Regions from separate parts of the Paenibacillus sp. Marseille-P2973 genome, predicted to be linked through region 4. Evidence: predicted binding sites of a transcription regulator. Region 4 holds the regulator's gene; each other region holds the start of a gene.

Region 1 (3,171 bases), on a different contig from region 4:
TCCGTTTCGGTGGGCCCTTCGTAAGTATGAAGAAGCTGACCTTCCTCATTACAGATGCCGACTTTAATCGCCGTCCCGCCCAGGTCAACACCAATGTAGATTTTTTCAGACATTGTACAAGCCACCTTTTTCTCTTAAATAGTAAATAATAAAAGTTCGAGTTCAAAAAGTCAGGTTTTCAGGACCGAAGCTTATCCTTCCGAAGTGCGTTTTTACAAAACGCTTTAGGTTGGATGAAGTTAGGGACTGAGTAGCGGAGCTAAACGTTTTCGTAGAAAACGACTTCGTAAGCATTTGCTCATTAGGTACGTGAGCAACGGAAGGCCCGGCTGAATTCAGGATTCGACGTCGAATCCTCATCCTGATCTACTTCGTCGTGGAAAGATGACTTTTTGGACAACCTTAAAAAAGAATATTCCTACGTACCAACTATAAGCGAACCCTCCCGTTCGGTCAAGAGACGCAGGGAGACCGAGAATCCAGTAAAGACAAGGCTTCCGGGCAATATGACAACGATCACAGCCCCATAAGTTCAGTGTCCGGCCAGGTCCTTCCGGCAAGGGTATAGGCGGCCTGTCCTTACTGTGGAATGCAAACGATATGCGAGAGCAGCACGCCCATGCCGATATAAAAACAACCCCGACTCCTACCCAAGGAAATCGGGGCTATCCATTATGTTAAGACAATATCCGCTTTTGCCCTTCCAAGGCGCGGATCGGTGCGATATTTTGCGTGAATTCCAGAGTTCCGAGATAACGCCCGTCCTCACTGCGGACCGCGAAGTAACGGATGTACACAAATTTATCCTTGACCGGAATCCAGAAATCCTCGGCATCCTTTTTGCCCGATTTAAAATCAGCCAACAGCTCCTCGACGACGTGTACGCTTTGGGGCGGGTGACAGTTCTGAACCGTACGGCCGATTACCGCCTTAGTCCGCGCAAATATGCGCTCCTTGCCGTGCGAGAAATACCGGACCACATCATTCTCATCGATAAAGGTCAAATCGACGGGCAGGTGATTCATGACCGCTTCAAGCTGCTCCACCGACAAAATGCCGGTTTGGAATTTCACGAAGCCCTGCGGTGGCGTTTCGCCTTTCCCCTCCTCTTCCTCAGCCGCCAGGTCGGGAAGCGGTACGCGTTCAGGAACCCATTCCTGCTCGGGAGCCGTCAGGCAAAAGCCGATCTGGTCGGATTCCCGGGCGATTCGCACCCACTCGTCCTCCGTTAATTTCTCAAGCGCCATCGGAAGCAGGATGTTCTCCTCTTTAAAGATCATGGCATTCACTTCCTGGATAATCCGCTCAAGATCAATGGACAGCGTCTCCTTGTCCCCATCATAAGCGGCCAGCTTGCCCTTGACCTCCTTGATCATCATACGGATGCCGTCATCAACACCCCACATGACTTTAGTCGGCCCGTAGATCCCGTACTTCTCCAAATAAGGGAAGAGCAGATTTTCCTTGCGGCTGTAATGCTTGTCAAGATCCAGCAGCAGGTTCAAATCCTCCAGCAGCTTTAATACGATGTCCTCGGAGTCTTCTTTCCGGAATCTATCCAGATGCAGCTCCAGCTTAAAATTAATCAACCGCTCAATTTCGCGATTCTCCAATTTGAAGGTATGCACGGGATGTCCGGGCTGCTCCTCCGGCTTGGAAGAACGGTGAATATCCTCAATCGATCCTTTGAAAATCGCCGTATGCACGGAACACAACCGCTGCACTTCCTCAACCGGAATGCCTTCCTCTTCCATTAGCGCATGCTCCATAGCGGAAATCTCAGATACCGTTACATCGCCTACAGCTTCTTCAAAACGCGCCTTGACTTCCTCCACGCTCTTCCCTTGATGCAGCTCCTTGATGATTTCCTTCAGCAGAGCCTGACGGCGCGTCTGTTCCGGCACCCCATGCTCCCGGTTATTGATGAGTTCGCTCATTGCACGGATCTCCCTTCGTTCTTCCATCTCAATCTATTTGCACACCAATAAGTAAAATTCAATTGATAACCATTCTCATATAAAAAAAGTAACATGGCGGGCAATTTGAACTTGTGATTAGAATCACAAATTTAATATGTTGTTCTTGGCAGTTTATTTTTCCTCACCAATTTGCAACAATAGAGTCGAAAAGCCAGAAAGGAAGGATCCCAGTTATGATACCAGGCAAAAACATTCTATATATTGAAGATGATCCCGAAATCGGGGAATGGGTAAGCAGAGATTTAAAAGAGCGCGGCTATAGCGTCACCTGGCTCACCAGCGGGGAGCGGGCGATCGAGGAGGCAGCCTCGTGCAACTTGGCCATTCTCGATGTCATGCTGCCCGGACTGGACGGATTCACCGTCGGACAGCGGCTCAAAAAGCAATATCCGGGACTCCCGATCTTGATGCTGTCCGCCCGAACCTCTATCGACGACAAGCTGCAAGGATTGCAATTTGCCGACGATTACCTGACCAAGCCGTTTCATCCCGATGAATTAGCTGCCCGGGCGGAAGTTCTCCTCCGTCGCAGCGGCCCTCCTTCAGCCGAACCTCTGGAGCTTCGCCACCTGCTCGTCTACGAGAAGGAGAATATCATCAAAAACCGTGAGACCGGGGAAGAAATTACGCTGACCGGAAAGCAATTTCATATTTTTCAATACCTGCTGCGGCATTTGGGTCAAATCATGACGAAGGAACAGATCTATGAGGCGGTTTGGGGAGAGCCCTATCTGGACGGGGATAAAACCTTAATGGTGCATATCCGCCATATGCGCGAAAAGCTGGAGCGTGACCCCGCCGCGCCCGAAGTCATCGAGACGATCCGCGGGATCGGTTACCGGGTACGGGCATGAGAAGACACAGCGGCCAGCCTTTCAAGAAGTTCCGCAACTCGCTGTTGTCCCGCTATTTGGGCATCATCGGCTTCGCGCTTGTATTTATACCCATTCTGATCCCGGTGAGCTTTTTGGCGTCATGGGGCGTCAACCGGGCTTTCTTTCCCGCGTCTGTTCCAGACAAAACGGAGGTCGTCCGTTCCTACGGATCGGGACTACAATTGGAGAATGCTTGGCATAATGCAGCCTCATCTCTAAGCGGCAAAACCCCCGAGGAAATTAACGAAAGACTTCGGGCTTTAAAGCAGGATTATCCTGATGCCTCGATGTTTTGGGTAGATGCGGACGGACTGACC
Region 2 (3,171 bases), on a different contig from region 4:
TTGCCGGTTAAGGCTGCATACAGGTTGTAGCCGATCAGCTCGCCCATTTGCCAAGCGATTTGCGCGGTTGGAGGGTAAGGACGTCCGTCCGCTCCGAAGTATACCGCACTGTCACCGGCAACGAAAACATCGCTATGCGAAGTGGATTGAAGGAAATCGTTCACAGTCGCGCGGCCGCGGTTAACTTCGAGACCCGACTCGCCGACAAGCGGATGGCCTTGTACGCCACCGGTCCATACAAACGTATTGGCGACAATCTTTTGTCCATCTTTCAAATCGATCGCATTGCCTTCCACATTCGTAACAGGCAAACCGGTCAGGAATTTAACGCCGCGTTTCTCCAGGCTGGCCGTTGCGCGTTCAATCAGCACGTCCGGCAGAACCGGCAGAATCTTAGGTCCGGCTTCTACAAGCATAAGCTGAATCTCGGATTGATTCACGCCGTACTTCTTGCTCATTTCCGGAAGCTTGTCGGCGATTTCCCCGACCAGCTCAACCCCGGTCAACCCTCCGCCGCCGATAAGGATAGTAGCGTCCGCAGGGTTTTTCGATTTAGCGTACTCAGCGATCCGGTCTTCAATATGACGGTGAATGCGGTTGGCATCCTCTGCCGATTTGAGGACCATGCTGTACTGCTCAAGTCCCGGAATCCCGAAATATGCGGTGATGCTGCCAAGACCGACAACGAGAGCGTCATACGAAAGAAGCGTACCGTCGGACAGCTTCACTTCTTTGCTGTCTACCGAGAATCTCTCTACTTTTGCGATGCGAAGATCGATGTCTTTTCCTTTGAACAGCTTCTCCAGCGGCAAAGCTACCGCCCGCTCAGCGATGCTGCCTGCAGCAAGACGATGCAGTTCAGTAATAATCTGGTGTGTTGGATACTGGTTGACTACGGTAACCCGTGCTTCTTCCTTGGTCATATATTTACGCACGTTCAAAGCGCTCAGTACACCGCCGTAACCGGCACCCAGGATAACAATATGTTTAGACATAGTAATTCTCCGTCCTCCGTTCTGAAAAAATGAATTAGTATTTATTTTTGTTTACTTTTCTCACCGGCAACCTGAAGATAAGCATTTACGAAACGGAACAGTTTCTGCGCTTCAGGATCTTTAAGCATTTTGAGCAGACCGAAAAGACCGATAACTTCCTGGCTCTCATCGGCGCGGTCTTTGGCTTCAATTACAGTAGCCGCAAGATTTTTAACTTTGTCTTTAACCGGTCCGGCGATTTCCGTAATCGCCCCGATTGTATCGCTCTTTAAAGTTTCGTCCGTTGCTACCGTTTTGGCGAAATCATACGATTTAGTCATCAAATTAACCAGCTCGGTTAGTTTAGGCAGCTGCTGAACCAGGACCGTCAAGGATTCCTGGACTTCGGGCTTGAGCAGTTGATCAACGATATCGCGTCCGGCATTATCGGTGGACGAAACATTCGTTTCTACTGCAGAATTTGTTTCAGTGGTCGGTTCTGACATTCCAATTCTCCTTTACAATAAGCCTTAATGCTTGAATTTTGGGTTGATCAGGGACCCAATTCCCGTCACAACTTAACTAAGTAAGTTAGTGAAAAATTGAACAATTAAGAAGTAAACAACCCGTCATCCATTGTAACATATTTTCTACAAAAATAGCCATTAAGTATTAACTTAATGACTAAAATAAGTGAATTTCATCATAGTTTGTCCTATTTAACTCAACCTATTCTGTGCTTACAGTCGATAAAGGGCTTGCTTTACCTGGGATTTTACATAATCACTGCTGCGCGCTTTTCACTCTGGAAATCCTAATTCCGGTATTATTTCCTGCAAAAAGTCATAAAATAATTTCTCCGTCGGCGGCAGTTCCCGGTTTGCCGGAACGATCACGCCCACATCCCTGGTTACTCGCGGCTCCGTTATTGGCAGAATTACGATCGAGGACGCAATATGCTCGCTCAACGCGATTTCAGGCAATACGGTAAGGCCAAGTCCCGCGGATACCAGTCCCTTGATAGCATCCAGATCATCGCCTTCAAATGTTACCTTCGGCTGAAAGCCAATATTCGCGCACGCCTCCACCACGATTTCCCTCAGTACAAATCCCTCAGGGAACAGAACGAACAAATCGTCCTTTAATTCATTCAGCTTAACCGAGGCTTGACCGGCTAAATGATGACCTGCCGGAAGCAAAGCGACAAACTTCTCTTGAAAGAGTACGGTGCTTTTGATTTGCGGTTCATTATGCGGGACAGGCCCCATGATCGCCAAGTTCATGTCGCCCTTTGCCACCCACTCGACCAATTCCTTATAAGACCCGTGCTGCAATTGAAAATGAACAAACGGGTGCCGCTCCCGAAAAGCGGAAACGATCTTCGGAATCATCTGCGCCGCCAGGCTGCTCGGGAATCCGATCCGAACAATCCCGCGCTCCGGGTCCAGATACTCGCTGATCTCCTGTTGGGCGTTATCTATTACCTTCATCAAATGTTCCATATGCTCCAGAAACAATCGACCGATCGGTGTCAGCTTTACTTTTCGGCCTTCATGGATGAACAAGTCCACCCCGAGCTCCGATTCCAGTTTAAAAATTTGCCGGCTTACCGCCGACTGCGATACATGCAGCGCATAAGACGCTTCGGTTACGTGCTCCAGCTTCGCAACCTCGATGAAATATTGGATTTGCCTGAGTTCCACTTCGCCGCCTCCGCTCCCGCGGATATCCCGCTGATATCCCGCCAGATTCAATATTCCAAAAACACTTCCATACCATGTAATATCGATTGATTATCCCTCATTATATAGGGTATCCCTCCGGAACGGAAGCCTTGCACCTCTTCTAGCTGTTTCTGCTGTAGTAAAGAGAAGGCTGGTTATGCACAAATTGGCTTGACCGGCTTGACTGGCTTGACCTCCGGAGCCTGGGACCGAGGTTAGGGGTCGGCGGAAGTGCATTAAGCAAACAAGGTTAGATCCGGGAAGGGAAACCATTCCTTGATCTAACCTTGTTGTTATATACATGGGTTGCCTAAAACAAAATAGAGGGAAATTCTGCAGCTAATTGCGACGAATTCGGGGAATCCCATCAATTAACTGTAAAACTGCAGCTAGAATAAAAAGTAGACACCTCTTAATGTCACACAGATAATAAATCTATTGAGTCAGAAAGGGTGTCGAGAAATGAGTGAGTC
Region 3 (3,171 bases), on a different contig from region 4:
AAGTCATATCGAGTCCGTAGCTGATGCAGGTTTCATAAATCGTCGGGAAACGCTGCTTAATCGTATCCGAATCTTCATGGGTTATATCAAGGTACACAACGCTCGACTTGGTCGCTTCCATCTCGCTGACGATAGCGCGAGCCACGATATCCCGGGGAGCTAATTCTAGCAGTTCATGGTACCTCTCCATGAACCGTTCTCCGTGAATATTGCGCAAGATGGCACCTTCCCCGCGCACCGCCTCCGAGATCAGAAAACGCGGAGCGCCCGGATAACAGAGCGAAGTGGGGTGAAACTGTATGAATTCGATATCCCTGATCAGGGCGCCGGCCCGGTAAGCTATAGCCACCCCGTCACCCGTGGCCACCTCCGGATTCGTGGTGTAACGGTACAATTGACCGCTTCCCCCGCTGCACAGTATCGTTGCATTTCCCCGCAGGAACACACGCTGACCGTCCGGGCGCTGAACTAAAGCCCCCAGACATTCATTATCCTCCGTAATCAGGTCAATTACAAAATGATCGTTCCAAATATCGATATTAGCATGCCCCGCAACCTGTTCCGACAACGCACGAACAATTTCATAGCCGGTTGCATCGCCGTTCGCATGCAGAATTCTCCGGTGGCTGTGCGCTCCCTCTTTCGTCAACGCCAACTCGCCGTTCTCCAAATCAAATGCCGTTCCCAGCGTAATAAGCTCTTCAACCCCGCGGGGTCCCTCATTCACCAAGATATTTACGGAATCCGAAGAGCAAAGTCCTGCCCCGGCCATCAGCGTATCCTCCCGGTGAGAAGCGGGAGAATCCTCATCGGAAATGACCGCAGCGATCCCGCCCTGAGCATATCTGGTGTTGCTCTCCATCAACGATTTCTTCGTAATTACGGTAACGCGGCGGTCTTCGCTTGCTTTGATGGCCGTGAACAGGCCCGCAATCCCCGATCCGATGACAATGACGTCCGTATCGATCACCGGTATTTCATTCAAATCGAAGTCAATCAAATATTGTGGAATCAAAGGTATCGCCTGCCCTTGAACAGAGAGTAGCGCATGCTACTTAACTTGTAGCATGCGCTCTAGTGAGGTTCTGGCCTTATCGGCAATGGCAGGCGGCACATAAATTTGCGGCTGCATCGTTTCCAGACATTTGACCAGTTTCTTTAGATTATTGACTTTCATGTTGGGACATACCAGAAATTTCGTAGCGAAATGGAATTCCTTGTCGGGGCTGTCTTTCCGCAGCTGGTAACCCGTTCCGTCTTCCGTACCGATAATAAATTGGCGGTTGGACGAATTTTTGCAGTAATCCAGAATTGCGGTCGTGCTGCCTACAAAATCACCCATGGCTACCACCTCAGGCCGGCATTCCGGGTGGACGACAAACTCGGCGTTCGGATACTTCGCCTTCATTTCGACCACGTCTTTCACAGTCAACATATCATGCGTATTGCAATACCCTTCCCAAATAATGAGCTTTTTGTCCGTATGCTGCTGAACGTAATGGCCCAGATTTTTATCGGGAACCCAGATGATCTCTTCGGCATCTACCGAATTAATAACCTTCACTGCATTGGAAGAGGTACAGCATATATCCGTCTCCGCTTTGATTTCGGCCGATGAGTTAATATAAGTGACCACCTTGGCGTTAGGGTGCTGTGCCTTCAGCTTGCGCAAACCGTCCACATTAACCATGTCGGCCATCGGGCAGCCTGCCCGTTCGTCCGGAATTAAGACCGTCTTGTTCGGAGCCAAAATTTTCGCGCTCTCGCCCATAAAGTGAACCCCGCAGAACACGATGGTCTCAGCATCGGTTGAGGCTGCCTTTTGGGCAAGCAGAAAGGAGTCGCCGCGAAAATCGGCCACCTCTTGGATTTCATCGCGCTGATAATAGTGCGCTAAAATAATGGCATTGCGTTCCTTTTTAAGCTGAACCAACCTCTCCCGAAGTTCACGGTTCATTTCCGCCTTCCGCTCCAGTGCTAGAGCTTCCACCTGACTTCCTCCCCTAGAATGCGCCCGCGGTTCAAGCCGCGATCCTCTCTCTTGTCCGCATCTCCTTTATGATTGTGCAAAAATACGCATACTTCCCGTCAACGTAACCAATTTCACACGGTGTGTTTAACAACTAATTTACACAAGGGAATTAGGGCTGTCAATCAATCTGTACCGGATAGATCAAATTTTAGGCAAAATCATGTGCACCTGCGTATTGGCCAATCCCTCCCGAGAAAATACGATCCGGGATTGAGCCATTGAATCGGACAATAAAAAAAGGGAGACTCAATGAGTCTCCCTTTCGTGTTTGGTTGTATACGGCTACGCCTTATACCGTTGGCGTATTTCCGCCTCCTTGGCCGTTGCCGTCTTTATTGTCTTGGTCCGGCGTTTGCGGAGCATCACTTACCGTACCTTCGGGTGCATCCACCGTAGGGTCGTTAGAGATGTCGTTCGTGGAACTTCCAGGAATCTCGTTCGGGATATCCCCGGTAGGACCTGCAGGTGCCGGATCCTCGGTTTTACTCTGGATACGGACGCGTACGTCCCCGATGTTATCCACGATCGGCTCGCCCGGTTCGGAAGAACCGTTGCCGCTGTCATTGCCGGCTTCGCCGGTTTCAGGCAGCTTGCCGTTTTCGATCAATTCCTTGATCTGCTCCAGTTCCAGCGTTTCGACTTCGAGCAAAGTTTCCGCGATGAGGCGAACCTCGGCGGCATGCTCGGTCAACAGCTGTTTACAACGCTCATACGATTCAGTAATGAAACGCTGCATTTCCTGGTCGATCTCGTAAGCGATCTGATCGCTGTAGTTCTGTTCGTGTCCGATATCGCGGCCCAGGAACACTTGGCCTTGCGATGTGCCGAACTGCATCGGTCCAAGCTTCTCGCTCATACCGTATTCGACGATCATGCTGCGCACAATGCTTGTCGCTTGCTGGAAGTCGCTATACGCCCCGGTGCCGATTTCGCCGATGAACAGCTCCTCCGCCACGCGGCCGCCCAGCAGGCCGGTTACCTTATCAAGCAGCTCTTGCTTCGTAACGAGCATCCGGTCTTCCTTCGGCAGCATGATTACGTATCCGCCGGCACGGCCGCGAGGAATGATCGTAACCTTGTGCACCATATCCGCGTGCTCCAGGAAGTAGCCTACAATCGTATGGCCCGCTTCATGGAAC
Region 4 (3,171 bases):
CATGACCTCGGCTACGTTGTCGGTCGACAAATCGTTCCAGTATATGATAGATCAGCTTGGATTAACCGAAGCCGCGGCGGAGGACAGACTGATTACTTCGATGCTGCCTTCCCCGTTCAATTACCGGGAACAGGCGCTGCTGGTCATTCCGCGGGACTTTCCAAGCGTAAAGGGAAGTGTAGGCGACGATCATTTCGTGGCTACTCTGGTTCAGTCCCTTGCCGACACAGCGGTGGTAACGAAGGGCCGTATGATGGTCCTGTTTACATCGTACCGGATGCTGAGGCAGGTATATGATCCTTTGAAGGAGCAGCTGGCCGGACAAGGAATTACCGTGATCGGGCAGGGAATGGATAGCGGAAGCCGGACCAAGCTGACCCGTCGCTTCCAGGGACAACATGCTTCGGTGCTGCTCGGAACGAGCAGCTTCTGGGAAGGCGTGGACATTCCGGGGGAAGCTTTGACGAGTCTCGCTATCGTCCGTCTGCCTTTTCAGCCGCCCAACCACCCGCTTGTGGAGGCAAAGAGCGAACGGCTGCAGCAGCAGAAGAAGAACCCGTTCATGAAGCTGTCCGTTCCGCAAGCCGTCATTCGGTTCAAGCAGGGCTTCGGACGTCTGGTCCGGTCTTCGCAGGACCGCGGGATCGTGGTTGTTTACGATACACGCATCTTGGAATCTTACTACGGGAAATACTTTTTATATTCTTTGCCCGGACCGAAAATGGAGCATATGCCGCTCGGGCAGATGGTTCCGCGAATTTCGGAATGGCTGAACGCAGAGGAACAATAAACGTTCTTCAAATCGCGCCTATTAGGGGGATAACCAAATGAAATCGGAAAAAATTTCTGACGCCGTAGTACGCAGATTGCCGGTGTATTTACGTTTTCTTAATGAACTGAGCCGCCGGGAGGTCCCGACGGTTTCTTCTCAGGAGCTTGGACAAAAGCTGGATCTCAATCCGGCGCAAATCCGTAAGGACCTAGCTTATTTCGGCGACTTTGGCCGGAAGGGGATCGGATATGACGTCTCCTATCTGATCGAGAAAATCCGCCAGATTCTGAACTTGGACCAGCAGATCAACGTGGCTTTGATCGGAGCCGGTAATCTCGGACAAGCATTGTCGAATTACAACGCTTATTTGAAGGACAATATGAAAATCGTCGCCGTATTCGACGCATCCCCTGGTAAAATCGGTACCCAGATCAACAATATCACGATTCAACCGATCGAAGATCTGGTGGATACGGTAAGAGGCAATCAGATCCGGATCGGAATTATTACGGTTCCCGCACCGGAAGCCCAGCGAGTAGCCGACCAGCTTGTGGCCGCTGGAATTGGGGCTATCTTGAATTTTGCGCCCACGATCCTTAAGGTGCCTTCTGAGGTGCGGGTGCATGCGGCCGATTTCACAACCGACTTGATGAGTCTTGCTTATTATTTGAACGGAGGAAAGGAACATTCGGAACATGAATCGGAAATGGTTGATTAAAGACGGAACCTTCGCCGTGCCGGACCGGGAGAAGCCGGTCATTCGCGGATATATGCTGGTAGAAGGCAGCACGATTACTTATATAGGCGAACAGCGCCCGGAAGAAGGCGTGGAGGGCGCCGAAACCTTCGACGGTAAAGGCCTGCTCTTCTTGCCGGGACTCGTCAATACCCATGGTCATGCCGCCATGTCTTTGCTTCGCGGTTATGGGGATGACATGGTGCTTCAAACCTGGCTGCAGGAAAAAATGTGGCCGATGGAAGCTAAATTTACCGGGGAGGATGTCTACCGCGGCACAGCATTGTCCGTTCTGGAAATGCTGAAAGGCGGAACAACGACCTTCCTGGATATGTACGATCACATGGACCAAGTGGCTTCCGTTGTCGAGCAATCGGGGATCCGGGCGGTACTGACGCGCGGAGTCATCGGGCTATGCCCGCCTGACGTTCAGCAGCATAAGCTGGATGAGGCGGTGGCTTTTGCCCGTAATTGGCATGGTAAAGCGGACGGGCGGATTACGACGATGATGTCGCCGCACTCGCCTTATACCTGTCCGCCGGATTATATCGAGAAGATCGTTCAGGCGGCACATGACCTGAATCTGCCGCTGCATACGCATATGTCGGAAACACGGGCCGAGGTCGAGCAGAACGTAGCGGATTACGGATTGCGTCCGGTTCAGCATTTGTTAAACCTGGGATTGTTCAGCCGTCCGGCACTTTTGGCACATGCTGTGCATTTGACGGATGAGGAGATCGAAATTTTGGCGGCGCACAATGTGGCCGTTTCCCATAACCCGGGCAGCAATCTCAAACTGGCAAGTGGAGTTGCCCGCGTACCGGACCTGCTTAAAGCGGGCGTAACCGTATCATTGGGCACAGACGGACCAGCAAGCAATAATAACCTAGATATGTTCGAGGAAATCCGCCTGGCAGCTCTTATTCACAAAGGAGTCTCGGGCGACCCGACCGCGGTTCCGGCCGCGGAAGCGCTCAGAATGGGTACGGAATACGGTGCGAAATCGCTCTTCCTTCAAGACACGGGCAGGCTGGCCGCGGGCATGAAGGCGGACTTCATCGCGCTGAATACAGAGCAAGCCCATTTCTTGCCACGGACGGATTATATTTCCCATGCCGTTTACTCGGCGGGTTCGAAGGATGTCGAGCATGTTTGGGTGAACGGTAAGCAGGTAGTTAAGCACGGAGCTTGTCTGACACTTGACGAGGAGAAGGTCCGGTTTGAAGCCCAGGCTGCCTTTGAGGGCCTGTTAGGCCGATAACATGCCGCAGGGTATGAAAGAGAAACCGGAATAAGCCGGCATCGGGGAAAGGAAGAGTAGGTTGAAGAACAGAACCAAATGGATCCTGCTCTCCATTGTGATTTTGGTGCTGGTGCTCATTGGCCTTCACCGCTTTTATCTGTATGTCCACGAGGATATATGGCAAGGAGAGAATGAAGCCGTTCAACGGGCCAGACAGGAAACCGGACTGACCGAAGCCGAAAAAGTGTGGAAATCGGTCTGGGACAAAGTATGCTGGGTAGTGGAAGGCAAGGATGCAGACGGACAAGAGATCATGGTCTGGCTGCCGGAGGGCGGGCAGGCTGAAGTAAAGCCGCTGTCCGAGGGCGTATCGGAAAGCCAAGTCCGTACAATCATACATGATCAATATCCCGGTATTGA

What was found. Region 4 encodes Rex, which represses fermentation and respiration genes when NADH is low (regulators of the CRP and FNR family bind a similar motif). Its sites were predicted from a motif close to TTGTGAAATATTTCACAA; they were not measured.
Region 1: the regulator Rex is predicted to act here: its motif matches at 2,049-2,066, upstream of KB559_RS21970 (DUF438 domain-containing protein).
Region 2: the regulator Rex is predicted to act here: its motif matches at 1,567-1,584, upstream of KB559_RS15120 (DUF1641 domain-containing protein).
Region 3: the regulator Rex is predicted to act here: its motif matches at 2,063-2,080, upstream of nadA (quinolinate synthase NadA).

What each region holds. Positions count from the first base shown of each region.
Region 1 is NZ_JAGQEH010000017.1:28,886-32,056, reverse strand. It holds gene KB559_RS21975 (ROK family glucokinase) at 1-113, opposite strand, end outside; gene KB559_RS21970 (DUF438 domain-containing protein) at 678-1,937, opposite strand; gene KB559_RS21965 (response regulator transcription factor) at 2,153-2,833, shown strand; gene KB559_RS21960 (sensor histidine kinase) at 2,830-3,171, shown strand, end outside.
Region 2 is NZ_JAGQEH010000006.1:279,167-282,337, forward strand. It holds gene KB559_RS15115 (NAD(P)/FAD-dependent oxidoreductase) at 1-995, opposite strand, end outside; gene KB559_RS15120 (DUF1641 domain-containing protein) at 1,037-1,480, opposite strand; gene gltC (glutamate biosynthesis transcriptional regulator GltC) at 1,775-2,677, opposite strand; gene KB559_RS15130 (transposase) at 3,161-3,171, shown strand, end outside.
Region 3 is NZ_JAGQEH010000019.1:52,436-55,606, reverse strand. It holds gene nadB (L-aspartate oxidase) at 1-1,015, opposite strand, end outside; gene nadA (quinolinate synthase NadA) at 1,052-1,990, opposite strand; gene ftsH (ATP-dependent zinc metalloprotease FtsH) at 2,322-3,171, opposite strand, start outside.
Region 4 is NZ_JAGQEH010000002.1:578,394-581,564, reverse strand. It holds gene dinG (ATP-dependent DNA helicase DinG) at 1-790, shown strand, start outside; gene KB559_RS06230 (redox-sensing transcriptional repressor Rex) at 828-1,490, shown strand; gene KB559_RS06225 (amidohydrolase) at 1,468-2,769, shown strand; gene KB559_RS06220 (cell wall elongation regulator TseB-like domain-containing protein) at 2,831-3,171, shown strand, end outside.